One region of the Neisseria subflava genome, then DNA from elsewhere that is predicted to be linked to it. Evidence: predicted binding sites of a transcription regulator. Region 1 holds the regulator's gene; the other holds the start of a gene.
What was found. Region 1 encodes FNR, which switches genes on or off when oxygen is low (the NO sensors DNR and NnrR bind a similar motif). Its sites were predicted from a motif close to TTGATNNNNATCAA; they were not measured.
Positions count from the first base shown of each region.

Region 2: the regulator FNR is predicted to act here: its motif matches at 13,490-13,503, upstream of FAH66_RS09175 (cytochrome-c peroxidase).

Region 1 is NZ_CP039887.1:111,097-126,522, reverse strand. It holds gene FAH66_RS00645 (bifunctional acetate--CoA ligase family protein/GNAT family N-acetyltransferase) at 1-1,356, shown strand, start outside; gene rpsP (30S ribosomal protein S16) at 1,432-1,680, shown strand; gene rimM (ribosome maturation factor RimM) at 1,696-2,205, shown strand; gene trmD (tRNA (guanosine(37)-N1)-methyltransferase TrmD) at 2,205-2,954, shown strand; gene rplS (50S ribosomal protein L19) at 2,969-3,334, shown strand; gene FAH66_RS00620 (PepSY-associated TM helix domain-containing protein) at 3,546-4,955, opposite strand; gene greA (transcription elongation factor GreA) at 5,300-5,776, shown strand; gene FAH66_RS00610 (DUF4149 domain-containing protein) at 5,875-6,303, shown strand; gene FAH66_RS00605 (OmpA family protein) at 6,438-7,199, opposite strand; gene FAH66_RS00595 (CysB family HTH-type transcriptional regulator) at 7,642-8,592, shown strand; gene fnr (fumarate/nitrate reduction transcriptional regulator Fnr) at 8,679-9,413, opposite strand; gene hemN (oxygen-independent coproporphyrinogen III oxidase) at 9,575-10,996, shown strand; gene FAH66_RS00580 (hypothetical protein) at 11,128-11,460, shown strand; gene FAH66_RS00575 (DUF1289 domain-containing protein) at 11,827-12,072, shown strand; gene FAH66_RS00570 (TraB/GumN family protein) at 12,111-13,097, shown strand; gene argF (ornithine carbamoyltransferase) at 13,197-14,192, opposite strand; gene FAH66_RS00560 (methylated-DNA--[protein]-cysteine S-methyltransferase) at 14,336-15,091, opposite strand; gene FAH66_RS00555 (DUF1643 domain-containing protein) at 15,094-15,426, opposite strand, start outside.
Region 2 is NZ_CP039887.1:1,874,904-1,890,329, reverse strand. It holds gene FAH66_RS09260 (DUF3079 domain-containing protein) at 138-404, shown strand; gene FAH66_RS09255 (dihydrofolate reductase) at 487-969, opposite strand; gene FAH66_RS09250 (factor H-binding protein) at 1,166-1,963, shown strand; gene asd (aspartate-semialdehyde dehydrogenase) at 2,053-3,168, opposite strand; gene FAH66_RS09240 (RDD family protein) at 3,411-3,998, shown strand; gene mltA (murein transglycosylase A) at 4,088-5,410, shown strand; RNA gene rnpB (RNase P RNA component class A) at 5,519-5,880, opposite strand; gene FAH66_RS09225 (hypothetical protein) at 5,933-6,640, opposite strand; gene FAH66_RS09220 (methionine-binding protein) at 6,695-6,928, opposite strand; gene ruvA (Holliday junction branch migration protein RuvA) at 6,942-7,526, opposite strand; gene FAH66_RS09210 (septal ring lytic transglycosylase RlpA family protein) at 7,625-8,344, opposite strand; gene trmL (tRNA (uridine(34)/cytosine(34)/5-carboxymethylaminomethyluridine(34)-2'-O)-methyltransferase TrmL) at 8,393-8,857, opposite strand; gene FAH66_RS09200 (ComF family protein) at 8,922-9,638, opposite strand; gene bioH (pimeloyl-ACP methyl ester esterase BioH) at 9,637-10,383, shown strand; gene FAH66_RS09190 (class I SAM-dependent methyltransferase) at 10,439-11,233, shown strand; gene FAH66_RS09185 (BolA family protein) at 11,378-11,626, opposite strand; gene FAH66_RS09180 (FKBP-type peptidyl-prolyl cis-trans isomerase) at 11,753-12,082, opposite strand; gene FAH66_RS09175 (cytochrome-c peroxidase) at 12,222-13,397, opposite strand; gene efeU (iron uptake transporter permease EfeU) at 13,779-14,603, shown strand; gene efeO (iron uptake system protein EfeO) at 14,616-15,426, shown strand, end outside.

The sequences.
Region 1 (15,426 bases):
CATACTCAAGCCCTGCTCGGCATTATTTCGCCAGATACGCCGGATGCGTACAGCATTCATCAAACTCTGGATAATTTGGCACAAAAAACCAGTAAGCCCATTCTCGTCAGCTATCGTTTTTCAGACGGCCTGACACGGTTTAACACGCCGGAAGAAGCCTTACTGACACTTTATTTTCGCAATCAAACAGCCTATTTGCAACAAGTGCAAAATACCCCTGCCCAAGCCAAAACAGGCCGTCTGAAAACACCTAAAAGCAAAAATATCGATAAAGCCATTGCATCCGGCCAAACCGAACTGATGGCGGAAGCCCTATACCTGCCTCCGTGCCAAATCCAAAAACACAATGCCGTCCAATTTCGATTCAGCCGCCATGCCATTTACGGCAATATCCTTACCGCCCATTACAACGGCCAAACCGAAGCCGCATTACCTCCCTTTACCACACTCGATATCCAGCGTTTAAGCCAGTTTACAGAACTCGACAACACGTCCGTTCTCAATCAATTCCTGCATTCCCTAAACACGCTTATCCACAACAACCAGCATATCGGCGACATTATCCTCAACTACAACGGCAGCCAATACAACAGCACCATCATTCCCGAAATCGTAGAAAAACCTGTTGCACCAACAACCAAAATTCCTAAAAAAGCCGTCCAAACCTTGGAACAGGCCGCCGCCAAAATGCAAAGCGCCGCCGCCTATCTCCAACAAAAAAATCCGGCCGCAGCCGAATTCCTACGCAACACCGGCGAAGCTGCTTCCGAACTGCTGCACCCTAAAACCGAAACGCCCGAGATACAAAACGTACTCGCACCCTACCCGAACCAAACCGATACCTTTACCCTGCCCGACGGCAACACACTTCACATCCGCGCACTAGAGCCTGAAGATGCCGAAGCCAAACAAAAATTTGTCCGCCAATTACCCGCGGCCGACCGCTATACGCGCTTCATGACCCATACCAACGAGTTGCCGCTGCCCACACTTGCACGGCTGACCCGTCCCGATTTCCATACCGAATGCGCATGGGCAGCCTTCACTTCAGACGGCCATATCGTCGCAGTCAGCCGTTACAGCCGCATCAATCGTAATGAGTGCGAGTTCGGCATTACTTTGGCACCTGAAGCACGCAAAACCGGCTTGGCAGGCAAAATGATGAGCCTCATTATCCAAACTGCCACACAGCAAGGTTACCAAACCATGAATGCGGAAATCCTCAAAGAAAACACACCGATGCTCAAACTCGCTGAAAAATCAGGCTTTACTGTCACACCATCTGAAACCGACCGCGGCCTGTATCAAGCCAGCCTCGATTTGAACGAATGGCAAAACAGCAACAAAAACAAATAAAAACTTGCATAACCCGTGTGAAATATCCTAAAATTAGCGGTTTCTATATATCCGCATTTTTCAAAAGGACTCAAAATGGTAGTTATCCGTTTGGCTCGCGGCGGCTCAAAACACCGCCCTTTCTACAACGTAGTCGTAACTGACTCTCGCAACCGTCGTGACGGCCGCTTCATCGAGCGCGTAGGTTTCTACAACCCCGTTGCCAACGAAAAACAAGAACGCGTACGTTTTGACGCAGACCGCATCAACCACTGGGTTGCTCAAGGCGCGAAAGTTAGCGACGCAGTTGCCAAACTGATTAAAGAGCAAAAAATCGCTGCTTAATCAGCCGAAACGACCATGACAGACACTCAAAAACGGGTAGCCATGGGCTACATTAAAGGCGTATTCGGCATTAAAGGCTGGCTGAAAATTGCTGCCAATACCGAATATACCGACAGCCTGCTGGACTACCCCGAGTGGCAGTTGTGCAAGGATGGCAAAACCCTGAATGTTGTGCTTGAGGCAGGTAAAATTGTCAATGGCGAACTTCAGGTTAAATTTGAAGGTATAGACGATCGCGACCAAGCATTTGCCTTGCGCGGCTATACCATCGAAATCCCAAGAGAGTCATTCGCCCCTACTGAGGAAGACGAATACTACTGGGCAGATTTAGTCGGCATGACCGTCATCAACAAAGAAAACATCGTCCTCGGTAAAGTCAGCAACCTGATGGAAACCGGTGCAAATGATGTTTTGATGATTAAAGGCGAACACGGACAAATCCTAATTCCCTTTGTCTCCAACTATATCGAATCTGTCGATACCGACAGCAAAACCATTATCGCCGACTGGGGTTTGGACTACTGATGCTGATTCAAGCCATCACCATTTTCCCGGAGATGTTCGACAGCATTGTCGAATATGGCGTTACAGGCAGAGCAAGAAAACAAAATCTTTGGCAGTTTCAAGCCATCAATCCCCGAAAATTTGCCGACAACAAACTTGGCTATATTGATGATCGCCCCTTCGGAGGTGGTCCGGGAATGATTATGATGGCGCCGCCGCTTCAAGCGGCAATCGAAGAAGCCAAAGCAAACTCGCAAAAACCTGCCAAAGTAATTTATCTCAGTCCGCAAGGTCAGCCGCTGACGCATAAAAAAGCTGCAGAATTTGCCGAACTACCCCATCTTGTTCTTCTATGCGGACGCTATGAAGGCATAGATGAAAGACTGCTGCAAAGCAGTGTGGACGAAGAAATCAGCATTGGCGACTTTGTCGTCTCGGGTGGCGAATTACCCGCCATGATGTTGATGGATGCCGTCTTAAGATTGGTTCCAGGTGTATTGGGCGATATACAGTCAGCCGAACAAGACTCGTTTTCAGACGGCCTTTTAGACTGTCCTCATTACACCAAACCCGTAGAATTCCAAGGCATGATAGTTCCCGACGTCTTACGCTCAGGAAATCATGGCTTGATTGCCGAGTGGCGATTGAAACAATCGCTGCGACGCACTTTAGAGCGCCGACCTGATTTATTGGAAAAGCGCAGTTTAATCCCAAAGGAATCCCGCCTCTTAAAAGAAATCTTGCAAGAGCAACAGGAAATCCAATCATAACTTAGGAAAAACAAATGAACTTGATTCAACAATTAGAGCAAGAAGAAATCGCTCGCTTGAACAAAGAAATCCCTGAATTCGCTCCAGGTGACACCGTTGTCGTATCTGTACGCGTGGTTGAGGGTTCTCGCAGCCGTCTGCAAGCATACGAAGGTGTTGTTATCGCTCGCCGCAACCGTGGCCTGAACAGCAACTTCATCGTTCGCAAAATCTCTAGCGGCGAAGGTGTAGAACGTACTTTCCAACTGTACTCTCCTACCGTAGAAAAAATCGAAGTTAAACGCCGTGGTGACGTACGTCGCGCCAAACTGTACTACCTGCGCGGCCTGACCGGTAAAGCAGCTCGCATTAAAGAAAAATTGCCTGCTCGCAAAGGCTAATAGCTTTCATCAAAAACCCACTTCTATGAAGTGGGTTTTTTGTTTTTATACAAAAACTCCTTGTCTTTCTTACACAATCCTGCAAGCTAATCACAATAAACACCTCACGCATAAACTTAAACAGAATCATAACTTCCCTACCTCTTTTAACCTTTATACAAAAGGCCGTCTGAAACAAAAGATTCAGACGGCCTTTAATCACATCGGGCGGTTATTTAAACCATCTTGCCAATGCCGGGATACGCGACAACAACAGTGTATCCAAAATCCAAATAACAGCGATTGCGGCAATGGCTGTTGGGAAAATCACAGCCAAAATCAAAAGCGGCACAGCCATTGCCCACCATACCGGCAATTTGATTTTCTGCGCCGGAGGAACCAAACCACGTGCTTCCGAAGGACGGCGTTTCCACCACATTACACAGCCGCTGACACAAATAAAGATAATCGCCAGACAGAACAAGACATTTGCCAATACGCTCCACCAGCCCAATGTACCCATATGCAAAGCAATGCTTGCCGCCATGAATTTACCAAACCAGTTGTAATCGTCGAAATGAATATCAGCCAGAATTTTACCGCTGTATTGATCGATGTGTACCGTGCGGTCAGCGGTCGGACTAATCATATCGTAACTCATTGAGTCTTGCGACAACGTCCATACACCGGTCTCACCTTTGGGTAAATTGAGCTGATAACGGCCTTTAAAGCCAATTTCACGTGCAAAGCGGTCAACCGTTTCCAAAGTCATCGGCTCACTTGGATTAATACCGTTTTCACCCATTGTCGTACCGGAAACCGGCATAGGCGTCAACTCCAAAATCCATGGCACTTCTTTAGATTTACCGTCATTCAGCACATCACCATGGGTTGGCACGGAAGATACCGGATTAGGCTCCACACCCCATTTACCGACAGGAAATTGACTCCACGCCTGAACCACTTTACCGCCCCAAATTCCCGCCCAAGCAATACCTGACAGACAGAACAGCAACAAAATCAAAGAAACCCAAGTGCCAAATGCACCGTGCATGCTACGCCACCATGTGCGTCCTTTGCCTGCTTTCGGCACAAGCATGGATTTCAGGCTGCGCTGTTTCGCCCACCACAAATAAATCCCCGTGATTATCATCAGGATGGTCAGCGACGCGGTAGTTTCCAGCAGATAGTCACCCACCGGGCCGATCATCATATCGCCGTGGATTTCGTCCATCGTGTGATACCAGCCTTGACCGCGCGGCATCGTATTCACAACTTTTGCTGTATAGGGATCAACGGCAACCATAGTGGCTTTATCATCATTGTTCACGCGGAATACGGCAACCATATCATCTGCGCGTGGCGCAATATACTGCACTACAGAAGCAGTTTCCGGATTCACAAACTGTCTGGCGGCCTCAGCCTGAGCCGACAAAGGCTGCACCACTGCCTGCGGCGTAATATGTATGCGTTCGCCTTCTTTACCGGTAATATTGGCGAATAGCAGCATTCCCAACCCTGTAACAGCCAACAGGGTTAAAAACGGCGCAACCAAAAGTCCGGCATAAAAATGCCATCGCCAAACAGTCAAATAACGGCGGTTAGCCTGTTGTTCATTTTGGGAAGTTGGTTTTGTTTCCATATTTTCTCTTCATATAGTTAAAGCAGACTAATTACTACGAATTAGCAACAGGTATTTTAATCAAAAACATTCATTTAAGAAACCGTTTTTCCAATGCAGCTTTGAAATACTTCAATATTTAGTTTTTAGGCCGTCTGAAAAAACAAAATAGACAGAAAACAACACTTTACTGAAAATCCGTTTTAATCATTGCGGTTTCGGCAGAATTTGGTAGAATACAGACATTACTTATTTATTCATCAAGCCGCCAAGCTTTGGCGGCTTGTATTTTTATTTCCAATCCGGCTACCGCGCGTGGCCGGATAAAATTTTAAAAGCATCATCATGCTTTCATGGAGAACTCAATGCAAAAAATCCCTTTGACCGTCCGTGGTGCAGAATTGTTGAAACAAGAACTTCAACACCTAAAAAGCGTAGCACGCCCAGAAGTTATCGAAGCCATCGCCGAAGCACGTTCGCACGGCGACTTGTCTGAAAACGCAGAATACGAAGCCGCCAAAGAGCGTCAAGGCTTTATCGAAGGCCGCATCGCCGAGTTGGAACACAAACTCTCTATGGCGCACATCATCAACCCTGCCGAAATCCATGCAGAAGGCAAAATCGTGTTCGGCACAACTGTGACACTGGAAGATTTGGAAACTGAAGAACAAGTTACCTACCAAATCGTCGGTGAAGATGAAGCAGACATCAAAGAACGCAAAATCTACGTTGGCTCCCCAATTGCCCGCGCCCTGATCGGCAAAGAAGAAGGCGACGTTGCAGAAGTTCAAGCACCCGGCGGCGTACGTGAATATGACATCATTGCCGTGCAATATATTTAAATAAACAAAAGGCCGTCTGAAAACATTTTCAGACGGCCTTTTGCTGTATCTAAAAACACCATAATCAAAGAAAGTGAAATCTTCCCAGGAGAAACATAATGAATCTACTGTACAAAATTATCCAAACCGCTGCCGCCATGTGGCTCGGTATGCAGCTGACAGCAGGCTATGTTACCGCCCCAATCCTGTTCCGCCTTCTGCCTAAAATGCAGGCGGGAGAAATTGCCGGCATTTCATTTGCCATCACAGCACTATGTGGCTTAGTTATTTTTGGCGCAGCCTATGCCTTTTTCAGACGGCAACTGGCCTCACTTTCTTGGTGGATCTTGGTACTTTGGCTACTCTTAGCCTGCAACCATCTTTTGGTTACGCCGGTTATCGAAGCACACAAATATGGGCTGGATAACTGGCTGCTGTCCCTAGTAGGTGGAACATTCGGTGTTTGGCACGGCTTATCCAGTATTATCTTTTTGATTTGTACGATACTGGCAGCCATCTGCGTATGGAAATGGCCCAAGCCAAACTAATCTGTCTTAATAAAAGGCCGTCTGAAAATAAATCTTTCAGACGGCCTTTTATTTTGAATCATTAATTCCCCAACTCTTCAAATATAAGCCATAAAAAATGCCCTGCAATATGCAGGGCATTTTTCACAAACTGATTAAGGTTTAGCGTAACCGTGAACGCCATTATAAGGAGCTGGGATCCAACCTTCATCAGAAGCAGGCAATTCGCCTTGACCTTCGATAGTTTGGCCTGGAGCAACTTGACGAGTAACAATGCTGCGGATTTTAACGTCAACGCGGCGGTCAGGCTCGATACAAGCGATAAGAGCAGCACGTTTCTTAGCTTTAGAAACTTTTTTGCCCAGTTTAGCAACTTCAGCTTCACAAGTAGCAGTCATGCGAGCTTGAGATTCGCCCAAACCTACTGCAGAGATTTTGCTAGAAGCAACACCACGGCCTACCAAGTAGTTAGCAACTACGTTAGCACGACGCTCAGACAGAGCTTGGTTGTATTGCTCAGAACCCATGAAGTCAGTGTGACCTTCAACACGTACAGTTTGTACGTCTTTGTTGCTCAGGCGTTGAGCCAAAGAGTCCAAGTTTTCTTGGGCTTCAGGACGCAGGTTGTCTTTGTCGAAGCCGAACAGAGTTTTAGTAGACAGAGAAACAGTTTCATCAACATACTCAGGAGCTTGTTGTACAGGAGCAACTGCTTCACGATCACCACATTCAACACGGCCTTGGGTAGCTTTGTCGAAGTAGCTGTTTTTCCAGCATTCGCCGTAGTTGTTACGGACGATTTCTTGAGATTGGCTGCTTACGGTGTAACCGTGTTTGGTGTGCGCTTCGCTGGCCATAGCGGTGCCAGAGGCAACCAAGGCAACGAACAATGCGCTTAATTTCAGCTGTTTGGTCATTTTATTCCCTCATCAAATTGTTATGCGGCGGACTAGGAAAGCAACCGCTGCAAAGTACCAATATACAGGCCGCAGTATCAAAACAGCGGCAAATCGGATATATCAGGTTGCACTATAAAGAAGCGCAAGGCAAACTGTCAATACTCGATGCCTTCAAACAATCATGAAGTGCCTGCTTCCTAGTAGTTAATCATGCCGAAAAATCAATCTTGTGTCATTAATTTAGGGCAAAATCAGACAATTCATCCATCTGAAGTTGCACAAAAACAACAAAACCCCTTTCCCTCATCTTTCCTGCATTTCCTGTTTTCATATCGTTAAAAGATATTTTCATTAAAAACAACCGTTTTCAAAACTCGGGGCAAAACTGGGCAAAATATGTTAAATTACATGCCGTTTGTCGCACAAAATCCACATTAACAACGTATCCGGTACTGCTACCATGAAACTGCAACAATTACGTTATGCCCTTGAGGTTTACCGACACAATCTGAATGTCTCCGAAGCCGCCGATGCGCTTTTCACATCCCAGCCCGGCATTTCCAAACAAATCCGCCTGCTTGAAGAAGAATTGGGTATCCAAATTTTTATCCGCAGCGGCAAACGTGTGGTTTCCGTTTCGCAACCGGGCAAAGCCGTATTAGAGATTTCGGAACGGATTTTGCGTGATGTACAAAACATTAAAAATATCGGCAGCGAGTTTACCGATCATGACAGCGGCTCGCTGACCATCGCGACAACGCATACCCAGGCACGTTATGCTTTGCCCAAAATCGTTGCGGAATTTGTCAAAAACTACCCTAAAGTCAATTTGACCATCAAACAAGGCAGCCCTTCTGCCATCGCGCAAATGGTCAGCAGCGGCGAAGCTGATTTGGCAATTATTACTGAACGCATTGACGATCATCCCGAGTTGGGCAAACTGCCCTGCTATGAATGGAACCATGCCGTCATTGTTCCGCACGACCACCCTCTTTTGGACTGCCGCAATCCTTTAAGCCTTGAAGATTTGGCTTCTTTTCCGCTGGTTACTTACGAATTTGCTTTTAATTCCGGCAGCAGCATCGCGCGTACATTTAATAAAGCGCATATTGAGCAACCTGATGTTGCCTTATCGGCTGCCGATACGGATGTATTGAAGACGTATGTCCGCTTAGGCTTGGGCGTTGGTTTGATGGCCAAAATGGCGTACGATCCCGTTGTCGATCAAGATTTACAGCTTATTGATGCGGCACACTTATTTGAACCGTCGCCCACTTGGATAGCCTTACGCACCGATACCTACCTGCGTGGTTACGCGTATGACTTTATCCAGATGTTTGCACCGAAACTGACCAGAGAAGTAGTCGACCGCATTCTGTACACGCCGGTTGTTGAAGATTTTTCAATTTAATATCTGACTATCACTTTCGTAACTTAACAATTATTCTTTAATTCTTGTTAAAAAGGCCGTCTGAAATATTTCAGACGGCCTAAGATTCAGATAGCGTGCGAACAACCGGAAACCATTTTCTTCAAGGTTGTCGCATCTAAGATTTTGATGTGCTTGTGTTCAACCGAAATCAAGCCTTCATGATGGAATTTAGACAAGGTGCGGCTGACTGTTTCCAGCTTCAGTCCCAAATAGCTGCCGATTTCCTCACGCGACATCCGCAAGATAAAATCATTGGCGGCGAAGCCTCGTGAATAGAGACGCTGAGACAGGTTGAGCAAGAATGCCGCCAATCGCTCTTCAGCGCGCATATTGCCCAAAAGCAACATAACGCCCTGATCTCGGACAATTTCGCGGCTCATCAAGCGGAAAAAGTGGGAGCGGAGGCTGGGAATATCCTGACCGAGTTCCTCAATATGAGTAAACGGAAGCTCGCATACCTCGCTGTCTTCCAAAGCCACAGCATCACAGCTGTGAATATGGGAACAAATCCCATCCATACCGACCAGTTCGCCCGACATAAAAAAGCCGGTTACCTGATCGCGTCCATCTTGGCTGGCGACTGTTGTCTTAAAGAAGCCTGCACGGATGGCAAACAAAGAGGTAAACGGCTCGCCGGCACGGAACAGGTATTCACCTTTTTTCAGACGGCGGCTTTGACGAATAACCGCGTCCAGTTGTGAAAATTCGTTAGGCATCAGTCCGACAGGCAAACACAGCTCGCGTAAAGAACATGTGGAACACAAGGTTTTCATTTGATGTGTTGCATTGTGTGTGGCCATAACGCACCCTTAATCTGCATAGTTCTATAAATCCCTGATGAAGCCGAATAACTATTGACCCAAGTCAAAGTCGGCATATCATTATCAGGCATTCTATCAAACTATCGAAATTTTGACTAAAATTTTCCCTAATTTCCCTACTTTATACTACAAGCCCGACCATGAAAATCATCCCCATCTCAAATAACACCAACACAAACAACGAATTACCGGAATTCGATCGTGAATTGATTGCCAGTTTGCCATCAAGCGGTCCCCGTTATACATCCTATCCGACTGCCGACCGCTTCCATGAAGGCTTTAAAGAAGCCGAATATATCCAAGCTTTAAGCCTGCGCAATACGGGAGCGCTTAACAAACCCCTTTCGCTCTACATCCACATTCCCTTCTGCAATACCATCTGCTACTACTGCGGCTGCAACAAAATCATTACCAAAGACAAAAGCCGTGCCGATGCCTATATCCAGTATCTGGAAAAAGAAATGGAATTGCTGGCACCGCATTTGGGCGGAAGACACCAGCTCGCGCAGCTCCACTTCGGCGGCGGTACGCCCACATTCCTGAGAGACGACCAACTCGAACGCGTCTTCGACATGATTCGTAAATACTTCCAGCTGATTCCCAACGGCGAATACTCCATCGAAATCGATCCGCGCAAAGTCAGCCGCGAAACTGTCCTCAAACTGGGCAAACTTGGTTTCAACCGCATGAGTGTCGGTATTCAAGACTTTGACCCTAAAGTGCAGGAAGCCGTCAACCGTATTCAAAGCTACGAAGAAACCAAAGAAGTGATTGATGCCGCGCGTGAAGCCGGATTTAAATCAGTCAGCGTCGATTTAATTTACGGCCTGCCGCACCAAAACACCGAAAGCATCAAGACCACCATCGACACGGTCTTGTCCCTCGATCCCGACCGTCTTGCCCTCTACCACTACGCCCACCTGCCGCATATCTTCAAACCGCAACGCCGTATCGACACCAATGTCGTTCCCGGCAGCGAAGAAAAACTCGATATGCTGCAATATTGCGTTCAAACCCTGACCGAGCGCGGCTACGTCTTCATCGGTATGGACCACTTTGCCAAACCTGACGACGAACTCTCCATCGCCCTCAAGGAAGGCTTCCTGCAACGCAACTTCCAAGGCTATTCAACCTATGCCGACTGCGATTTGGTAGCGATCGGCGTGTCCTCTATCGGCAAAATCGGCAGCACCTACTCCCAAAACGAGCGCGACATCGATGCCTATTACGCCGCACTCGATGCCGGACATCTGCCGATTATGCGCGGCTACCAGCTCAATCAAGACGACATCCTGCGCCGCAACATCATTCAGGATTTAATGTGCCGCTTCTCGCTTGATTATCAAATTTATGAAAGCGTGTTCGGCATTCCGTTTAGCCGCTATTTTGCAGCCGAACTGGAAGATATGAAGCAACTGGAAACCCTCGGCTTGGTCCGTCTCAAACCACACAGTCTGACTGTTACGCCGAAGGGCCGTTTCCTAATCCGCAACATCGCCATGGTGTTCGACTACCATCTGCGCCATAAAGAAACCAAAGCCAAATACTCGCAAACTGTGTAAACAGGAATGGACAAGGTCGTCTGAAAATTCTCAGACGACCTTTGTTTTTATTTTCAATACTTTCGGGTAACATAAAACCATATTTTCCGCTTTATCAGGATTCAAAGTTAATTTGTATAGGCGCGTATCCTATGATTACCGAGCAGCAAAACGATATCCTCAGCATCAATCAAGTGCAGCTTCTCCTTGCTGAAAAACGCACGGCACTTGCTATCATGCGTACGGGCATTGCCGTTTTCGCACTCCCTTTGTCTATTTTCAGTGCGCTGATTGCGACATCGAAATGGTACGAAGCCATCGATGTTTGGCCTTTGCTCTCACTGGTCAGTCTGATGAACATCAGTTTGATTATTTTCTCGGTCTATCTGATTACCCGCTCACTCCGTAGAATGCATCAATACGACCGAATGATTGCCGATATCAAATACAACAACCAGTCTTTACGCAAACTGATTAAGTCATAAAGTGCAAATAGTTGGAGCTAGGCATAAGGTCGTCTGAAAATCAAAATATAGAGGAACTCCAGATTTGTATTAAAACATGATTCTGCCAAACATACCGTAATTGTTCTTGAAGACCTTACTGTACACTTTGCTCCCTCGTTTGGAATCGATACGATACCATTGCAGTACAAGATATAATCTGCGATATATTTATGGTTTCTCTTAGGGTTTTTATGCCTAGGGTGGCAGATATAAACTTATTGAAATGACCAACTCAATTGGATATTGGTAGGAATCCTACCGGATACACTTGCCGTGTTTAGACAAATACGAATGCAGTCTGAAATTTCGGTTTGTCCGGTCTCTTATCTCAAACGCTTTTAAAATATGGAACAACCCGATTTTTTCCCCATCCCCAGTCCCTGTATAGGTGTCTGCGAAGCCAATGCCAAAGGTTATTGCAAAGGCTGTCTGCGCAGTCGGGAAGAGCGCTTGTACTGGCTCCAGATGACCGACAGCCAAAAGCATCAAGTCATGCACCTCCTGTCCCTCAGGAAGGCCAAAATCCGCAACCGCAAAATGGAAAAACCCGAAACGGGTGAACATCCGGTTCAAAACCTGCTCGATTTCTAAATCGCCCTTGCCTACCGCACACCACAATAAGGAAAAACATGAAAAAACTGCTCGCCTGCCTGCTTGTGCCATTGACCGCCCTTGCCTTGGGTGCCTGCAAACCCGCCGCAACTTCACCCGAAAGCAAACCTGCCGAACTTAACTGGCAGCAGCCTAAACTGACCAGCAATGTTTGGAAAATCAGCAAAGAAGGCCAACCTGATTCCTACCTGCTCGGCACCATCCACATGGGACGAACCCATCAAACCCTGTCTTCCGATGCAGTCAAACTATTGCAATCCACCGACCAACTGACCACAGAAGTTGACCCATTGCCGGACAGCAGTCCGGAAACGAAAAAAATGTATCAAAAATACTTCAAAGAAGTCATGAGTACCGAACCGCTCAGCCGCAAGCTCGGCAAAACAGATTTCCGTCTTTTACAAGAAATCTATTCACAAAATGAAGAAAGCCGACCCATCGCCCAAATTGCCGACAAACTCCATCCATGGGCGGCATTCATTTTTGCCGGCAGTACATTTCCCAAAGGGTATAGCTCAGAAACCGGTGCAGATATGTTGCTGACCAACGCAGCCGCCGACATCAATAAGCCGCGTGGTTCATTAGAAAGTTTGGATGATGTTACCGCGATCTTCAAAGCCCAGCCTGAAGAAACCATGCTCAACTTTCTGAAAGCCAGTATTAAAACCAATAAAGAAGAAACCGAAGATATCAAAAAACTCCATCAAGCCTATTCAGACGGCCGCTTTGAAGAACTCATCCCACTTTTGGAAGAAACCGAACAACGCACCCTCAAACTTGTTGATACCAAATACGCCAAAGCCATGTCCGATTGGCTGAAAAACGACCTCCTGATTCGGCGTAACTTGGCATGGCTGCCTGAAATCCGCAAGCAATCCGCCAAACAAAGCACCCTCTTTGCCGTCGGCATTGCCCATTTACCCAGCGAAAAAGGCTTAATCGAACTATTGCGTCAAGAAGGCTATCAAGTAACGCCCGAACCCAAAGTCCTGATTTGGCAATAAATCCCAATCAAACAACAAGGCCGTCTGAAAGTCTTTCTTTCAGACGGCCTTTATTTAATCTCTATTAAATGAAGCAGTAAGCAATGTTGAGCGTAACAATCAATCGCCCAATGCCGCTACCATCACCGCTTTAATCGTATGCATCCGGTTTTCTGCCTGATCAAACACAATGCTGGCTTCGCTTTCAAAGACTTCTTCCGTTACTTCCACACCATTCAGGCCGAATGTCTCATAAATCCATTCGCCGACTTTGGTTTCGCGATTATGGAAAGCAGGCAGACAGTGCATAAACTTGACTTGCGGATTTTCCGCCGCCACCATCAGCTCAGGCGTAACTCGGTAACCTTTCAGCAAATCAATACGTTCCTGCCAAGCCTCTTTAGGCTCGCCCATGCTGACCCACACATCGGTATGGATAAAATCCACGCCTTTTACGGCTTCTTTCACATTCTCCGTCAACAGAATCCGTCCGCCGGTCTCTTTGGCAACAGCCTGTACCGTCTCGATAATGTTTTCAGACGGCCACAAACTTTTCGGTGCACCGATACGCACGTCCATGCCCAGTTTTGCAGCCAACACCAGCAACGAATTGGCCATGTTGTAACGCGCATCGCCGACATAGGCAAACGCAATTTGGTTCAAAGGCTTGTCGCTATGTTCGCGCATCGTCAGCGCATCGGCGAGCATTTGGGTCGGGTGGAACTCGTTGGTCAAACCATTGAACACAGGCACGCCTGCATACTTGGCCAGCTCTTCCACCACATCCTGCCCAAAACCGCGATACTCGATACCGTCAAACATCCGTCCTAAAACACGCGCGGTATCCTTAATGCTTTCCTTATGTCCGATTTGACTGGCAGAAGGCTCCAGATAAGTTACCCCTGCACCTTGGTCGCGTGCAGCCACCTCAAACGCGCAACGGGTGCGGGTCGATGTTTTCTCGAAAATCAGGGCGATGTTTTTTCCTTTCATCTGCTGCACCTCGCGCCCTGCTTTTTTAGCGGCCTTCAATTCGGCGGCAAGGTCGAGATATGAAGTAATTTCTTCCGGCGTAAAATCCAAAAGTTTTAAAAAATGGCGGTTTTTCAGGCTCATGTCTTATTTCTCTTTTTCTAGCGTGGGCGTTACCCAACATTTTTCTCCATGCAGATTTTTCCGGGCTTCCCCGACCTTCTGCTACTCAATTTTTTAACGCGCGAAGCCTGCCCGAAGCGCGGCCCCTTATCCTCTATCAAAACTCAGAACAAGGCCGTCTGAACTTCGCCTCGCTCCAAGGCAAGCAACGACTGTTTGCGGTTCAAGCCGCCTGCGTAGCCGGTCAGTTTACCGTCGCTGCCAATAACGCGGTGGCAGGGAATCAGGATAGACACCTTGTTCTGCCCGTTGGCGGCGGCAACGGCACGAATGGCTTTGGGATTACCCAACTGCTGCGCCTGCTCCTTGTAGCTGCGCGTTTCACCGTAAGGAATGGTCAGCAGCGCGTTCCACACCTGCTGCTGAAAAGCTGTACCTATCGTTTCCAAAGGCGTCGCAAAAACTTTCAGACGGCCTTGAAAGTATAAATCCAATTCTTGGCGCAAAAGTTGCGTTTGCTCATTTTCTTGGAAAATAAACTGCCCATGTAAAGCTTTTTGGACAGCCATGATTTCCTGTTCCATATGTTTCTGCCCGACAAATTCCAGCAGACACAAACCCTTGCTACCAAACACCGCCAACATCTCGCCCAAGGGCGTAGCAACCGCGGCAACAGTCAGTTCGTTTGGACTATCTGGATAACGTGTTTCCAATAGCCGGATAGCTCGGCGGATACGGACATATTCCTCAGGCGTACAACCGATACAGTCAATAAAATCCTGCTCGAACTGCTTGGCTTCGTGTTCAGTAAGACGCTCGTGCAGCAAGGCTTCGAGGTCGGCAGAAAAGTCGGTTTCCAACTGCTCGCGGATTTCATTCCACTTTGATGGAAGATTGTTTAAAGAAGGTAGGGTAGTCATGATCAAGAGAAATCAAAATTTATTTTTCTTGAGAAGTCTTGTTTTACAACTCTATTTAATGGGTGTACTGGTTCCCCTTTTTTTGTAAGAGCAGCAAATGTATAAATCTTAATATCAGCCTTCTTTAGCCTTGGTAAAAGCTTTTTCTTACTTTTAGTTAAAACAGAATAATTTAAATTACCCCAAGCCCCCCAGACCTCCTTAATTCCGTTGCCTTTTAAAAATTTCATAATTATTTTAATATTCTTTTCTTGTTGTTTGTTATTATAAGCACCCAACTTTGAAGCCCTCGTGGCTCTTTCGGGATAAAGATTCGCTATAATCCAACCATCATA
Region 2 (15,426 bases), 430 kb from region 1:
TAGTTTTCACAGTATAGGCCGTCTGAAAGGTTAACACATCTTAAAAAATCAGCGTAAAACACGATAAACTCGCCGCCAGCCCCATTCAAATCACTTATAATTCTGCCCATACCGCACACAAACAAAAGAAGAACACCATGGCCAAGAAATTTCCCATTTTCCCGAAAAATCCCGAGCGTATCTGCTGGGGTTGCGACAAATACTGCAAAGAAGACGATTTGCAATGCGGCAACGGTTGCGAACGCATCCAACATCCAATCGAGTTGGACGGCCGCGACTGGTATAAAAAAGGCGACTGGAGCAATTTGTTGAGTGAAGAGCAGCAAATCGAACTTGGACTGAAAGAAGCGCCCAAGCCGGCCAAACCGCATATCAAGCTGCCTTTGAAAAACAAAACGGCTTAAACGGAATGCCGTAAACAAATGAAATAAAAAGGCCGTCTGAAACCTGAAAAACAGGGTTTCAGACGGCCTTTGCGTTGTCGGATTATGCCTTCACATAATGCACAAACGCGTATTCGATGCCTTTGGCGGAAACATGGTTTTCCCGAGAGGTTTCTTGCCATGTTTCTGTGGAAAACTCAGGAAAAAACGCATCGCCGTCCACATCCAAACCGACTTCGGTCAAACGCAAATCCGTGGCAATCAGCAGGGCTTGTGCATAAATTTGCGCGCCGCCCATGATGATGACTTCTTCAGCCCCCTGACACAAAGCCAGCGCATCTTCCAAAGAAGCCGCCGTTTGCGCGCCTTCGGCTTGATAATCTTGGCGGGTAATGACGATATTTTGACGGCCGGGCAGCGGCTTGCGCGGCAGCGACTCCCATGTTTTGCGGCCCATAATGACGGGTTTGCCGGTGGTGTAGGATTTGAAAAAGGCAAAATCCTCGGGCAAATGCCAAGGCATGGTGTTGTTGATGCCGATACAGCGGCGGGTGGCGTAGGCGGCGATAAGGGTGATTTTCGGCATGATGAAATCCGTTTGCAAAATAAAATGATTATAGCGGAATGGATACTGGATTAACGGAATATCCGTTGTTTTAAAAATGTTTCAATATTTATAAAATCAATATTCAAAATACTTAATTTTGACAAAAATCATTTATTGTTCATTTTTTTAGGTATATAATAAATATCATACCAAATAAAAAGGAAAGGAAAAAATGATGAGAACTTTTCATGTTTCTGCTTTGACTGCTTCCCTGTCTTTGATGTTGGCTGCCTGCGGCGGCGCAACAAGCGGCTTGTCGAATGCCGTGACCGAACCGCTCAATCCGCATCCGAAAGGCGTGTTGTCCATTGAATTGAACGAATCCGTCCCTGAAAACGGTACGTTGGAGCTGACGGCCAACGGTAAAACGCAAACCCTGCAAAAAGGCGGCAAACTCGATACCGGCTTTTTGAAAACCGATAAAGTGTCCTCTTACGACTACGCCCAAAAAATTAAGGTAAAAGGCCAAGTCATCACTTTGGAAACGGGCGACTTCCAAGTGTATAAACAAAATTATTCCGCTGTTGCCGCGCGTTACGCCAAACAAAAAGCCGATGACGCGGGCAAGCTGCAAAACCTCGATACATACACATTCACCGTCGGCGAAGTCCAAGGCGATGAAACCGCTTACCGCAATTTGCCCAAACAAGGCAGCTATCAGTATTCGGGCATTGCGTTTAACGGCGACGACCGCAGCGGCCGTCTGAAATACACCGTCGATTTCGATAAAAAACAAGGTTACGGCAAAATCAGCAGCATGGCTTCCCACAATAATGTCGACCTGCTTGCCGCAGGTATTGCCAATAACAATGGCAAAGCCGCCATCAGCGGTAAAACCAGTTTGAACGGTATCGAAAACGGCCGTTACGATTTGAAACTCTTCGGCCCGCAGGCTGAAGAAATTGCCGGTAAGGCGCAAATCAAAGTTGACGACTCCACCAAAGAAATTGGTTTGGCCGGTAAGAAAGAATAGGAAACAAGGCCGTCTGAAAGGTTCAGACGGCCTTGTTGTGACAAAAAAAGCAACGGCTCAAACCGTTGCTTTTTTCATGCCAACCTAAATTACAGGCTGCCCAAGATAATGCGCAATACGCGGCGCAACGGCTCGGCAGCGCCCCACAAGAGTTGGTCGCCGACGGTGAATGCGCTGATGTATTCGCCGCCCATCTCCAGTTTGCGGATACGGCCGACAGGAACAGACAGCGTGCCGGTAACTTTGGCAGGAGTCAGCTCGTGAATGCTGGCTTCTTTTTCGTTAGGGATGACTTTCACCCAATCGTTTGCACCTGCCAAGATGGCTTCGATTTCAGAAACAGGCAGGTCTTTTTTCAGCTTCAGGGTGAGGGCTTGGCTGTGGCAGCGCATAGAGCCGATGCGCACGCACAAGCCGTCGATTACGGTCGGATTGTCGCTGCGGCCGAGGATTTTGTTGGTTTCCACACCACCCTTCCATTCTTCTTTGGACTGGCCGTTGCCCAAGTCCACGTCAATCCACGGAATCAGGCTGCCGGCGAGCGGTACGCCGAAGTTGGCTTTCGGATAGTCTTCGCTGCGCAGGAAATCGGACACTTTGCGGTCGATGTCGAGAATCGCGCTGGAAGGATCGGCAAGCTCGTCTGCCACTTTGGCGTGAATCGCGCCCATGCCGCTGATGAGTTCGCGCATGTTTTTCGCACCCGCGCCGGAAGCGGCTTGATAGGTCATGCTGGTTGCCCATTCGACCAAATCGTTTTGGAACAAACCGCCCAAAGCCATCAGCATCAGGGAAACGGTACAGTTGCCGCCGATGTAGTTTTTCACGCCGTTTTTGAGACCATTGTCGATGACGTTGCGGTTGACAGGGTCGAGGACGATAATCGCATCGTCTTTCATGCGCAGGGAAGAAGCCGCGTCAACCCAGTAGCCGTTCCAGCTGCTGTCACGCAGGGGTTGGAAGACGGATTTGGTGTAATCGCCACCCTGACAGGTAACGATGATGTCCATTTTTGCCAATTCGGCAACATCGTTGGCATCCAACAATGTTTTGGCTGCCTGACCGAAATCAGGGGCCGCGCCGCCGACGTTGGAAGTGGTAAAGAAAAACGCTTCGGGAATGTGGGCGAAGTCGTTTTCTTCTTTCATACGCTGCATTAAAACAGAGCCGACCATACCGCGCCAGCCGACGAAACCTACTTTCATGTGCTACTCCTTGAGAAGAAAATCCTGATAAGTTTTATAGTGCATTAACAAAAATCGGAATGGTATCGCCTGCCGCTTTGTTCAGATTTTTGTTAACCCACTATAACAAAGGGGAAAACAAGTGTTTTAACGCCGTCTGCGGAAAATGTAAAGGTTTTTATCGAAATTTTTTAGAATGATGGAAAAATAGGTTAAGATGGCAATGAAATTGCATCTCATTAAATAGCACAGAGGAAGATTAAATGAGCGAAATCAATTTGTCGGATTTGCCTAAAACGGAAATAGTGGATGTCCATATTGCTTCAGTATGGTCACGGGTCGCGGCATATTTGTTGAATTATTTATTTAATGTAATTATTTTTTTACCCTATTATTATATTTTATATACTGAGACAGCAGCAATTGCCAAGCAGAAAAATATTGCTTTTACACAAGAGCTTATAATAAGTGTCAGCGAGCGGGCCGATATGACACAGATGCTAGGATTGACCTCTATCGTATATTTAATTGTCGGTATTGTTCAGCTTTATTATATGAGCCGCTATGGTCAATCCTTGGGTAAAAAGATCATGCGTATTCGAGTATTGAAAAGCAATGGCAGCAATCCGGGTTTTCTTGGTACGGTGTTAGTACGAGAATTAGCATGGGGCTTGATTGTACTTGTCATCTTGATTTCTGCATACTTTGTATTAAAAGTAAACATTTTAATTTGTTCCCTACTGATTTTACTGATCAACTTCATCATGCTCTTTTCCGTCAAACGCGACCGCCGTACGCTCTACGATATGCTGGCCGATACGGTTGTCGTCAAATTGCCGCCGCGCCGATAAATGGCTTTTTTGTGTTAAAATCAGCACTTTCCAACATAGGCCGTCTGAAAAATAGCTTTCAGACGGCCTTTCGACACGTTATTGATTCCATGAAAAAACACCTGTACCGCATTACGCTCGTCAGCATTGCCGCAGCCATTCTTGCTGCCTGTCCGAGCAAAAGCATTAAAAACCTTCCCGAAACCGGCACCAGCGTTATCAAAGGCCCTGACCGCCCCACCGGTACGCCTGATCCCATCGGTACGACTGTGAGCGGAGGAGGAGCAAACTACACCGTTGTTTCCTACAACGAACTGCCACACTGGAACACCCAACACTTCGCCCAAAGCCTGCAATCTTTCCGCTTAGGCTGTGAAAAACTCAAAAACCGCCAAGGCTGGCAGGACGTTTGTATCCAAGCCATGCAAACGCCGGCGCACCATTTCCAAGCCAAGCACTTCTTTGAACGCTATTTCACCGCATGGCGCGTTGACAATGGCGGTAATCCTGCCGGCACCATTACCGGCTATTACGAACCGGTCCTGCACGGCGACGACAAATCCACAAGCCAATCCCGTTTCCCTATTTACGGCATTCCGAACGATTTTGTTTCTGTTCCGCTGGCTACAAACTTGAGAGGCAGCAAAGCCACCGTCCGCATCCGCCAAACCGGTCAAAACAGCGGCGTCATCGACAATAGCGGCACATACACGGCCGATTTGTCCAGATTCCCGATTACAGCACGCAGCACTGCGTTGAAAGGCCGTTTTGAAGGCAGCCGTTTCGTTCCTTACTACACCCGCAGCCAAATCAACGGCGGCGCGCTTAACGGCAAAGCGCTGATTTTGGGTTACGCAGATGATCCGGTCGAACTTTTCTTTATGCACATTCAAGGTTCAGGTCGTCTGAAAACGCCGTCCGGTAAATACATCCGTGTCGGATTTGCCGATAAAAACGAACATCCGTATGTTTCCATTGGCCGCTATATGGCGGACAAAGGCTATCTGCCGCTGGGTCAGACCAGCATGCAGGGCATCAAGGCCTATATGAAGCAAAACCCCGGCCGCCTTGCCGAAGTTTTGGGACAAAACCCAAGCTACGTCTTCTTCCGCGAGCTGACCGGCAGCAGTGATTCCGGCCCGGTGGGCGCATTGGGTACGCCATTGATGGGCGAATACGCCGGTGCCATCGACCGTCACTACATCACGCTTGGCGCACCATTATTTGTCGCCACTGCCCACCCGACCACTAAAAAAGCCCTCAACCGCCTGATTATGGCGCAAGATACCGGCAGCGCGATTAAAGGCGCGGTCCGTGTGGATTATTTCTGGGGATATGGCGACGAAGCAGGCGAAGTGGCCGGCAAAATGAAAACCACCGGCTATGTATGGCAGCTTCTGCCCAACGGCATGAAACCGGAATACCGTCCATAAACAGCGGTTTAAAAAAAAGGCCGTCTGAAACCAAGATTCAGGTTTCAGACGGCCTTTTTATTTCTATAAAAATGCGGTAGGTTTTTAAAACCTGCCGCGGTATGGGGGCATACAGCTCGGACGGTAAGCCGGGTTCTGTCGCGGACAGTCATTCCTCTAGGCACATCATTGCTGGTGTGCTCAAGCAACCTACCCGAACGCTCGGCGAGCAGCGTCATCGCGTTCTGTTTGGTCTTGCTCCGAATGGGGTTTAGCCTGCTGCGCTTTGTTACCAAATGCACGGTGCGCTCTTACCGCACCTTTTCACCCTTACCTGTTTTGCCCGAAGGCAATCATCGGCGGTATTGCTTTCTGTTCCACTTTCCGTCGCGTTGCCGCGCCCGGCCGTTAGCCGGCATTCTGCTCTATGGAGCCCGGACTTTCCTCCCCGTATGCCTTACGCGATACGCGGCGACTGTCTGTCCGACCTGTATGAGTCGCGGATTATAGCACAGTCGCCATAAGGTTCAGACGGCCTGATATTTATTTTTTCTTTTTAAATGCTATCTCGGTTAAACCCAATTCCTGTGCTTTTTTGCGGACTGCGGATTCGGGCATTTCGCGTGCCAGGCGGCTGGTGCAGTATTCGGTCATGGTGGTGGCGCAGGCTTTGAAGTTGCCGGTAAAGTCGCTGGCGGCACTCAAAAACGGGATAAGGCGGCCGGCCATGATTTCTTCGGCCGGTGCGTCTGTTTGGGCGGATACGCGTCCGGACTCGACCGCCGAGAAAATTTGTTCGGTAAAGCGTCGGGCGAAGTTTTCTTCTGTTTGGCAGTCTTGGAATGCGGTGTTTTCGTGTTGGCAGACAAGGGTAACTTCGCCTTGAGCTTCTTGCAGCGGTTCGGCCAAATCGAGTTTGAGGGTTTGCTTGTCGGTTTGCAGCCAGGCGGTGCGGCCTTGGGTTTTGATGATTTTGCCGTAAACGCCGATGGCATCGTTTTGGGGGATGTTTTTCTGTTCGGCAAGTTGTTGGGCCGAGAATAAGGGGGCTTGTTCGGCAAATGCGCCGCCGGTTTCGTGTTTGAAGTAGGCGGCGAGGTCTTGTTTGATGAAGGCTTGGGTCAGTAGTTTTTCGCCTTCGGTCAGGCGGTGTGCAAAGCCGTGTGTTTTTGGGGAGGATGCGGCATCTGTGGTCTTGGTGTCCGGTGTGCAGGCGCTTAGGAATAAAAGCAGGGGAAGGATGTATTTCATGGTTGGTCTCTCAACAGGCTGTCTGAACATATGGTTTCAAACGGTCAGCGTTGTTTATCGATAATGATAAACCCGGCGCGGATAGACGGGATAAGCCGGATGGTTGTGAACGGGCTGGCTGTCTTGGTAAATGACGGTCGTTCCCGGCGGGGCGTTGATGGTTACGGTTTTGTTGATGGTGGTTTGCGAGTGGACGGGCAGGTCCAAGACGGCGGTGCGCCCATACGGAGTCTCGGTATAGACGCACGCGCTCAGCAAGAGGGTGACGCTCAGTGCCAATGCCTTCATGTTTCAGACGGCCTTATTTGAGCAGGTTTTTCAAGGCCAGGCGCACGCCTTCGCCGACTTCCGTACCTTTGGGAATGCCTTTGGTGGCGGCTTTGGCTTCGCGTTCGTTGTATCCGAGGGCAAGCAGGGTGTTGATGATGTCTTGGCTTTCGTCGGCAACGGCAGCAGGGGCAAACAGGCCGTCTGAAACGGTATGGGATACAAGTTTGCCGCGCAGTTCCAACACCATGCGTTCGGCGGTTTTCTTGCCGATGCCGGGGGCGGAGGAGAGGCGTTTGACGTCTTCTTCGGCAATGGCTTGCGCCAGCTCGTCGGCATTCATGGCCGACAAAATGCCCAATGCGGTTTTGGCACCAATGCCGCTGACTTTGACCAGTTGGCGGAAGGTGGCGCGTTCCTCGGCTGAGGCGAAACCAAACAGCAAATGCGCGTCTTCGCGGACGACCAGCTGGGTGTAGAGATGGACGGCTTCACCAACGGAGGGCAGGTTGTAGAAAGTCTGCATGGAAACGTCGGCTTCATAACCGACGCCGTTGACGTCGATAACGACCTGCGGCGGATTTTTCTCAATCAATTTGCCTGTAAGCCTGCTGATCATGGTGTTCCCCTGTGATTAAAAAAGGCCGTCTGAAACCTTGCAATCGGGTTTCAGACGGCCTTGTATTGTATCAAACTTCAGCGGTAACGCGGACGAAATCAGATGGCGGATGCCAGGTTCAGATGACGGGCGCGTTCGCCTGCTTCGGCGGCACGTTCTTGGCTGCTGAACGGACCCATTTTGACAACGTATTCGTAGTTGCGTTTTTCAAGCATGATTTTGCTGTCGGATGGTAGGTTTTGTGCGGTTTGGTTCAAATAAGCCTGCGCTTCGCGTTGGGTACCGAAGGATTTCAAATCAACAAAAAATTCTTTGTTGTTTGGGGAAATAATGGTTTGAGCGGCGGTTTGGCCGGGGATGATTTGTTCAACTTTGACGTTGGCCGAGCCTTGGTTGATGAAACCTAATTGTTGGGCGGCGGCTTTGGAAACATCGATGACGCGGTTGCCGTGGAAAGGGCCGCGGTCGTTGACACGGACGATGACGCTTTTGCCGTTTTGCATATTGGTCACGCGTGCGTAGCTGGGAATAGGGAGGGTTTTGTGGGCGGCGGAGAGGGCGTTCATATTGTAACGCTCGCCGCTGGAAGTTTTACGGCCGTGGAATTGGTTGCCGTACCATGAGGCTTTGCCGGTTTGGCTGAAAGAGGAAACTTTGGTCAGCGGCGTGTAGCGTTTGCCGGCAACTTTGTAACTGCGATTGGCAGAAGGATGCAGTTTTTCGACTCGGACCACACTGTCGGCGACGGCGGTATTGATGGAAAGGACGCCGATGGTAGCGGCGGCTAAGGAAAGGAGGGTTTTTTTAGTAAAAGTCAAAACGGGTTCCGTTCTTGAGTTGATAACGCAGCGGTTTCAGACGGCCTGTTATACGCCGCCGGCAAAACCGTTTTGTCGCCATGCTTCAAACAGAATGACGGCGACGGTATTGGAAAGATTCATGCTCCTGCTGTCGGGCATCATCGGCAGGCGGATTTTTTGTCCGGCAGGCAGGCTGTCGAGAACTTCGGCAGGCAGACCGCGTGTTTCGGGACCAAACAGCAACACATCGCCTTCACGGAAGGAAACTTCGTCGGGGCGGGTGGAGCCTTTGGTGGTCAGCGCGAAAATGCGGCGACCTTCGAGTGCCTTGAGGCAGTCTTCGAAATTCTCATGTACCGTCAGTTTGGCAAACTCGTGATAATCCAAACCCGCGCGTTTCATTTTGGACGAATCCAGAGGGAAACCAAGCGGCTTGACCAAGTGCAAATCAGCACCGGTATTGGCGCACAGGCGGATGATATTGCCCGTATTGGGCGGGATTTCGGGTTGGTACAAAACTATGGTAAACATATAAATCAATCACTTATAGAGTGGCATAATGCCGAAATGTTCCATGGGTGTCAAAAACTTTAAGCTATTTTTTCATTGGCGGCCGTGCCAAACTCCAGCAAAAAATCTTACCTGCGCCTGATTTTTTCAGCGTTTTCGCCAATTCGTTTAAAGTCGAGCCGGTGGTAAAGACATCATCAATTAACAGAATATTACACGCCTTCGGTAATTCGGCTTTGATTTTAAATGCATTCTTGATATTTCGCAGACGTTCGCCGCTTTTCAGCGTACTTTGCGGCTCGCCATGCCGTCTGAAAACCGCGTGGCGCGGCAGCAGCGTCCAGCCGTAGCGTTTTGCCAAAATATCCGTCAATACCTCGCTTTGGTTGAATCCGCGCTTGAGCCGCCGCTCTTTGCTCAAAGGCATGGGCAGGACGAAATCGAAGTGTTCCGTCGCCAGCCAGTCCGGTGCGTTTTGGCACATTAAATCAGCCAACGGCCGGCTCATACCCAAATCGGCCAAGTGTTTCAGCTCGCGTATCATGCTGCTGACGGGCGGTTCGTAGTACAGCGAGGCCCACATTCTATCAAATGCAGGCGGCTTTTTCTGACAACTGCCGCACACTGCCCCGCCCGCGATATGGCGGAAACACAAAGGGCAGCTTTGTGCCGCGTCGATAAAATATTCCGTCAAATCGTTTGCGCAGCCTCGGCAAAGGCCGTCTGAAACGGAATCGTGGCATAATACGCAACGTCGCGCATTGAGTTGTTTCAAACTGCGCCACCAAGAAAGAACATTCATGCCACACTCCGCCAAAAAAGTTTATCTGATACACGGTTGGGCGGCGAACCGCCATGTATTCGACGATTTGATACCGCGCCTGCCTGTCGATTGGGACGTCCGCGCGCTTGATTTGCCCGGACACGGCGATGCGCCTTTTGCCGAACCGTTTGATATTGCCGCCGTTGCCGAAGCCTTCGCCGGACAAATCGACACGCCGGCACACATTCTCGGCTGGTCGCTGGGCGGACTGGTTGCCCTGTATCTGACCGCGCTTTATCCCGACAAAATCCAATCGCTCTGCCTGACGGCAAGTTTTGCCCGATTGACTGCCGACACGGATTATCCCGAAGGCTTGGCACAACCTGCCTTGGGCAAGATGGTCGGCGCATTCCAGCAGGATTATGCCAAACATATTAAACAGTTTCTACAACTGCAACTGTTGCACACGCCCCATTCAGGCGAAATCTTAAACCGCGTATTGCCCGATTTGGCGCGCTGCGGCACGCCTTCCGCCTTACAGGCCGCGCTTGAAGCGGTCAACCATGCCGATGCGCGTCCGTTACTGCCGCTTATTCAAACGCCGTCATTGCTGGTGTTTGGACAGAAAGATGCCATCACGCCGCCGCGCATGGGTGAATATTTACACCGCCATTTGAGCGACAGCGAGCTGGTCCTTATCGACAAAGCCGCGCACGCGCCCTTTTTAAGCCATGCCGACGAATTTGCCGAAACCTACCGCAATTTTGTCGAAAAGGCCGTCTGAAACAGCCTTAAACCATAAAAACATTGTCGGGCAAAGCCCGCTGACACGACCCACCATGACCGAACAAGACAAACGTTGGCAGATTCACAGCCATCTCGCCCAAGACACCGACGAGCGCCTGCAGCTGGTCCGCAATGCACCCAAACGCATCATGCTGATTGGTGCCGATGCCGACATCAGCCGCAGCCTGCTGGCCGCGCGTTATCCCGACGCCGTGTTTGAAGAATACGATCCGAATGCCGATTTTTTAAAAACCGCCGCCGTCGCGCGCAAAGGCGGTTTCTGGCAGAAGCTGACCGGCAAAACCATTCCGCAGCATTGCCAAGCCCTGACCGCGCCGTTGCCCGAAGCATCCGCCGATATGTTGTGGGCCAACCTCAGCCTCAGCCGCGCCGACGATATTTTGCCGGTATTGAAAAACTGGGCCGCTGCTTTGAAAACGGACGGATTATTGTTTTTCACGCACTTTGGCCGCGACAGCCTGAGCGAGCTGACAGGCCGTCTGAACCATGAAGGCATCGAATGCGAAGCACCCACGCTGATTGATATGCACGACTTGGGCGATATGCTCGCCGACAACGGCTTTTACGATCCGGTAACCGACACGGCCAAGCTTGAGCTGAGCTATAAAAAAGCCGGGACGTTTTGGCAGGATATGGAAACCTTGGGATTGTGGAACGCGTTGAAGTTCAGCAATCCGCAAGCGGCAAAGGAATGTGTGGATAAGATTTTTGCCGACGAAGGCTGTCTGAACATCACGCTTGAAACCGTGTACGGCCATGCCGTGAAGAAATTGGTGTTGCCGCAAGGGGAGAATGTGGTGCAGTTTTTCCCGAAACGGCAGGGCTAGTTTGGCGGTTTGCCGGTAGGGTTTACACAGCGATTGCGTGTTGTCGAATGCGGTTTGGCGTTTGTATCGATTGCCTGCGCTGTTTGATATGTATGAAAAAGGCCGTCTGAAAACTTTTCAGACGGCCTTTTATTTGATTCCGAATTAAGCCTGTTTGGCAGCCCATTCGGCCGGAGTGGCGGCAACGGAAATAGACAGCGCGTGCAATTCGTTGCTTTCGAGTTGCGGCTTGAGGCCGTCTTTAATTAGGCGGTGGCGGGCGAGGCGGGCTTTGCCTTCAAATGAGGAGGAAACGATTACGGCGAAGAAGTGATGGCCGTCGCCTTCGACTTCGACGTGTTCGCAAGGGGTAACGCCTTCAATCAGGGTTTTGACTTGTTCGGGTAAAAGCATGGGGGTTCCTTGGGAAATGGTTTGCTTGTAAAAGAGGGCATTATACCGAATCTTGATAAAAACAGGCCGTCTGAAAAACCAAACTTCGGGTTTCAGACGGCCTCGGTCTTTTGAAGCGTCAAATGCTTATTCGTACACTTTCAGCAGCTCGACTTCAAAAATCAAGGTCGCGTGCGGAGGAATCACGCCGCCTGCACCGCGTTCGCCGTAGCCCATTTCGGAAGGAATGGTCAGCTTGCGTTTGCCGCCTTCTTTCATGCCGCCGAAGCCTTCGTCCCAACCTTTAATCACTTGGCCGACGCCCAGAGTGATGGTCAGCGGTTGACGGCGGTCGAGGCTGGAGTCGAATTTGGTACCGTCTTCCAACCAGCCGGTGTAATGTACGGTGATTTCTTTGCCTTTGACGGCTTCTTTGCCGTGGCCTTCTTGCAAGTCTTCAATAATCAGGCTCATGATGTTCCTTTCGGATGTATGGTGAAAATCGGCTCAAGATTACCATATTGTGTGGAATCGTGAAACAAAGCCGCCCATATGGCCGGCAACAAAAAGGCCGTCTGAAACGGATTTTCAGACGGCCTTTGTTTTGCGCTAAACCTTATTTGTTGTCAGGTCGGGATTTGACATCGGTGGATACAGGCAGCTCAGGCATGGTTCGGGCAGATTCAGGAACATTGCCGGAGAGGGCTTTCAAGAAGGCAACGATGTTTTCAGTGTCTTCCGGAGCCAGGGTTTTACCCAATTGGGCTTTCGCCATGATGTTGACGGCTTTATCCAATTCCCAAACGCTGCCGTTGTGGAAGTATGGATAGGTGCGTTCAACGTTTCTCAAGCCGGGAACACGGAAGAAGAATTCGTCTTCGGCTTTTTTGGTTACATCCGCACGGCCTTTGTCGTGTTTAGGATCGTCGATGTGTTTCCAGTAAGGACCATCCACCAAACCGAATTTTTGGAACATGGCACCGCCCAAGTTGACGCCGTTGTGACAAGCGATACAGCCGTTGTCCATAAATGCGCGTACGCCTTTGCGTTCTTGTTCGCTCAGGGCAGATACGTTGCCTTTCAGGTAGTCGTCCCAACGGGTCGGAGTCAGCAGGGTACGTTCAAACGCCCCCAATGCGGTGGTGATGTTTTTGATGGAAACCGCGCCGTCCTCAGGGAATGCGGCTTTGAATTTTTCTTGGTATTCAGGGATACCTGCGATTTTGGCGGCGGCATCGGCTTCGGTCGCGTTGGCCATTTCAACAGGGTTGAGCAATGGGCCGCCGGCTTGTTCTTCCACATCGGCTGCACGGCCGTCCCAGAATTGGCTGCCCAACAAGGCGGCATTCAGAGCAGTTGGGGAGTTGCGGCCGCCGAATTGGCTTTTGTGGCCCGCGCTGGTCGGCATGTTGTCTACGCCGGCAGTTGCCAAGTTGTGGCAAGAGTTACAGCTGACGGTGTTGCCTTTGGACAGGCGGTTTTCGTACCAAAGTTGTTGGCCGAGTTTGACCTGTTCTTCGGTAAACGGACGGACTTTTTGCATTTCGGCTAAGTCAGGCAAAGGTTTGAACGTAGCTTGCGCGCGTTCTAACAGGGCTTTGTCTTCGTCAGAAACATCGGCGGAATTTTGAGGGGCTGAAACGGCGGCGGTGCTTGCGGCAGCATCGGCAGCGCTCGCGGCAGAAGCTGCTTGAGGGGTTTCGGTTGTTTGAGCCGTTTTCTCGCCGCAGGCGGTCAGCGCGGCAGAAACGGCCAAAGCCAAAGCGATTTGGTGGAGTTTTAAACGTGGCATAGGAGGGTTCCTTTGTTATGCGTTTGTTATGTCATGGATTGCTGATTGCACCAGCAATATGCCAACTATAAAAGATAAGGCGGTTTTAATTTTTGTTGTAAATCAACCTTTTAAATTTGATAAATTTTGAAAATATCACCGATAGGGAAATTTATACTATAGAACTTTTTTATTATTTATTTACAATTAGTTACTGTTTTTAAGGCCGTCTGAAAAAATAAAATTCAGACGGCCTTTTAGTTTTTATTGATTACGTTCGTTATTTTCTTTTAAAAAATCTTAATAAATATAGGGTTATTAAAAAATAAAAATAATTTGCATTATTAAACATAAAGCGTTATAAATGCGTTAATAAATGAACGTTTCACTTTAGAGTTTTTTATGCTGATTGCTTTATTGATTATGCTACGCGAGGGCATCGAAGCTGCCCTGATCGTCGGCATTGTTGCCAGTTTTTTGAAACAGTCGGGACACAGCGAGCTGATGCCGAAGGTTTGGCTGGGCGTGTTTTTGGCTGCGGCCATGTGTTTGGGTATCGGTTACGGCATTCATTCCGTTACGGGCGAGATTCCGCAAAAAGAACAGGAATTGGTGGTCGGCGTTATCGGCCTGGTGGCTGTGGCGATGTTGACGTACATGATTTTGTGGATGAAAAAGGCCGCACGTTCGATGAAACAGCATCTTCAGGATTCTGTTCAGTCGGCCTTGAACCGCGGCAGCAGCCAGGGTTGGGCCTTGGTCGGCATGGCATTTTTGGCTGTGGCGCGCGAAGGTTTGGAGAGCGTGTTTTTCCTGCTGGCCGTGTTCCAGCAAAGTCCGACGTGGTCTATGCCGATAGGCGCGGTGTTGGGGCTGTTGGTGGCGGTTGTCATCGGTACGCTGATTTATCAGGGCGGTATGCGCCTGAACTTGGCGAAATTTTTCCGTTGGACGGGCGCGTTTTTGATTGTAGTGGCGGCCGGTCTGCTGGCCGGTTCATTTCGCGCGCTGCATGAGGCCGGCGTATGGAATGTGATGCAGGATATTGCTTTCGACACATCGAAATATTTGCATGAAGACAGCCCTTTAGGCGTGCTGCTCGGCGGTTTCTTCGGTTATACCGACCACCCGACCGAAGGAGAAGTCCTGATTTGGCTGCTGTATCTGGTTCCCGTCATGATTTGGTTTTTGCGCGGCAGTGCGCCGGCAAAAACGTTAACTAAATAAAAAGGAATGAAAATGAAAAAATTCAATCTAACTGCTTTGTCCGTAATGTTGGCTCTGGGTTTGACCGCGTGTCAGCCGCCTGAAGCCGAAAAAGCCGCGCCTGCCGCTTCAGGCGCATCCGCTGCCGCCAATGCCGACGGTTCGGTCAATATCGGCGTGAACGATACTGCTTGTGAACCAATGGAATTGACCGTCCCCAGCGGCCAAGTCGTGTTCAACATTAAAAACGACAGCGGCCGCAAGCTGGAATGGGAAATTCTGAAAGGCGTGATGGTGGTGGACGAGCGTGAAAACATCGCCCCGGGTTTATCCGACAAAATGACCGTTACCCTGCTGCCGGGCGAATATGAAATGACTTGCGGCCTGTTGACCAATCCGCGCGGTAAGCTGATTGTTACCGACAGCGGCTTCAAAGACACGGCCAACGAAGCCGATTTGGAAAAACTGGCGCAACCTCTGGCCGACTATAAAGCTTATGTTCAGGCGGAAGCCAAAGAGTTGGTCGCTAAAACTAAAGCCTTTACCGAAGCCGTCAAAGCCGGCGACATCGAAAAAGCGAAATCCCTGTTTGCCGCCACCCGCTTCCACTACGAACGCATCGAGCCGATTGCCGAACTCTTCAACGAACTCGACCCCGCCATCGACGCGCGTGAAGACGACTTCAAAGACGGCGCAAACGACGCGGCCTTTACCGGCTTCCACCGCATCGAACATGCCCTGTGGGTGAAAAAAGACGTATCCGGCGTGAAAGAGACTGCCGACAAACTGATGAAAGACGTTGAATCCCTGCAAAAAGAAATCGACGCCCTTTCCTTCCCGCCAA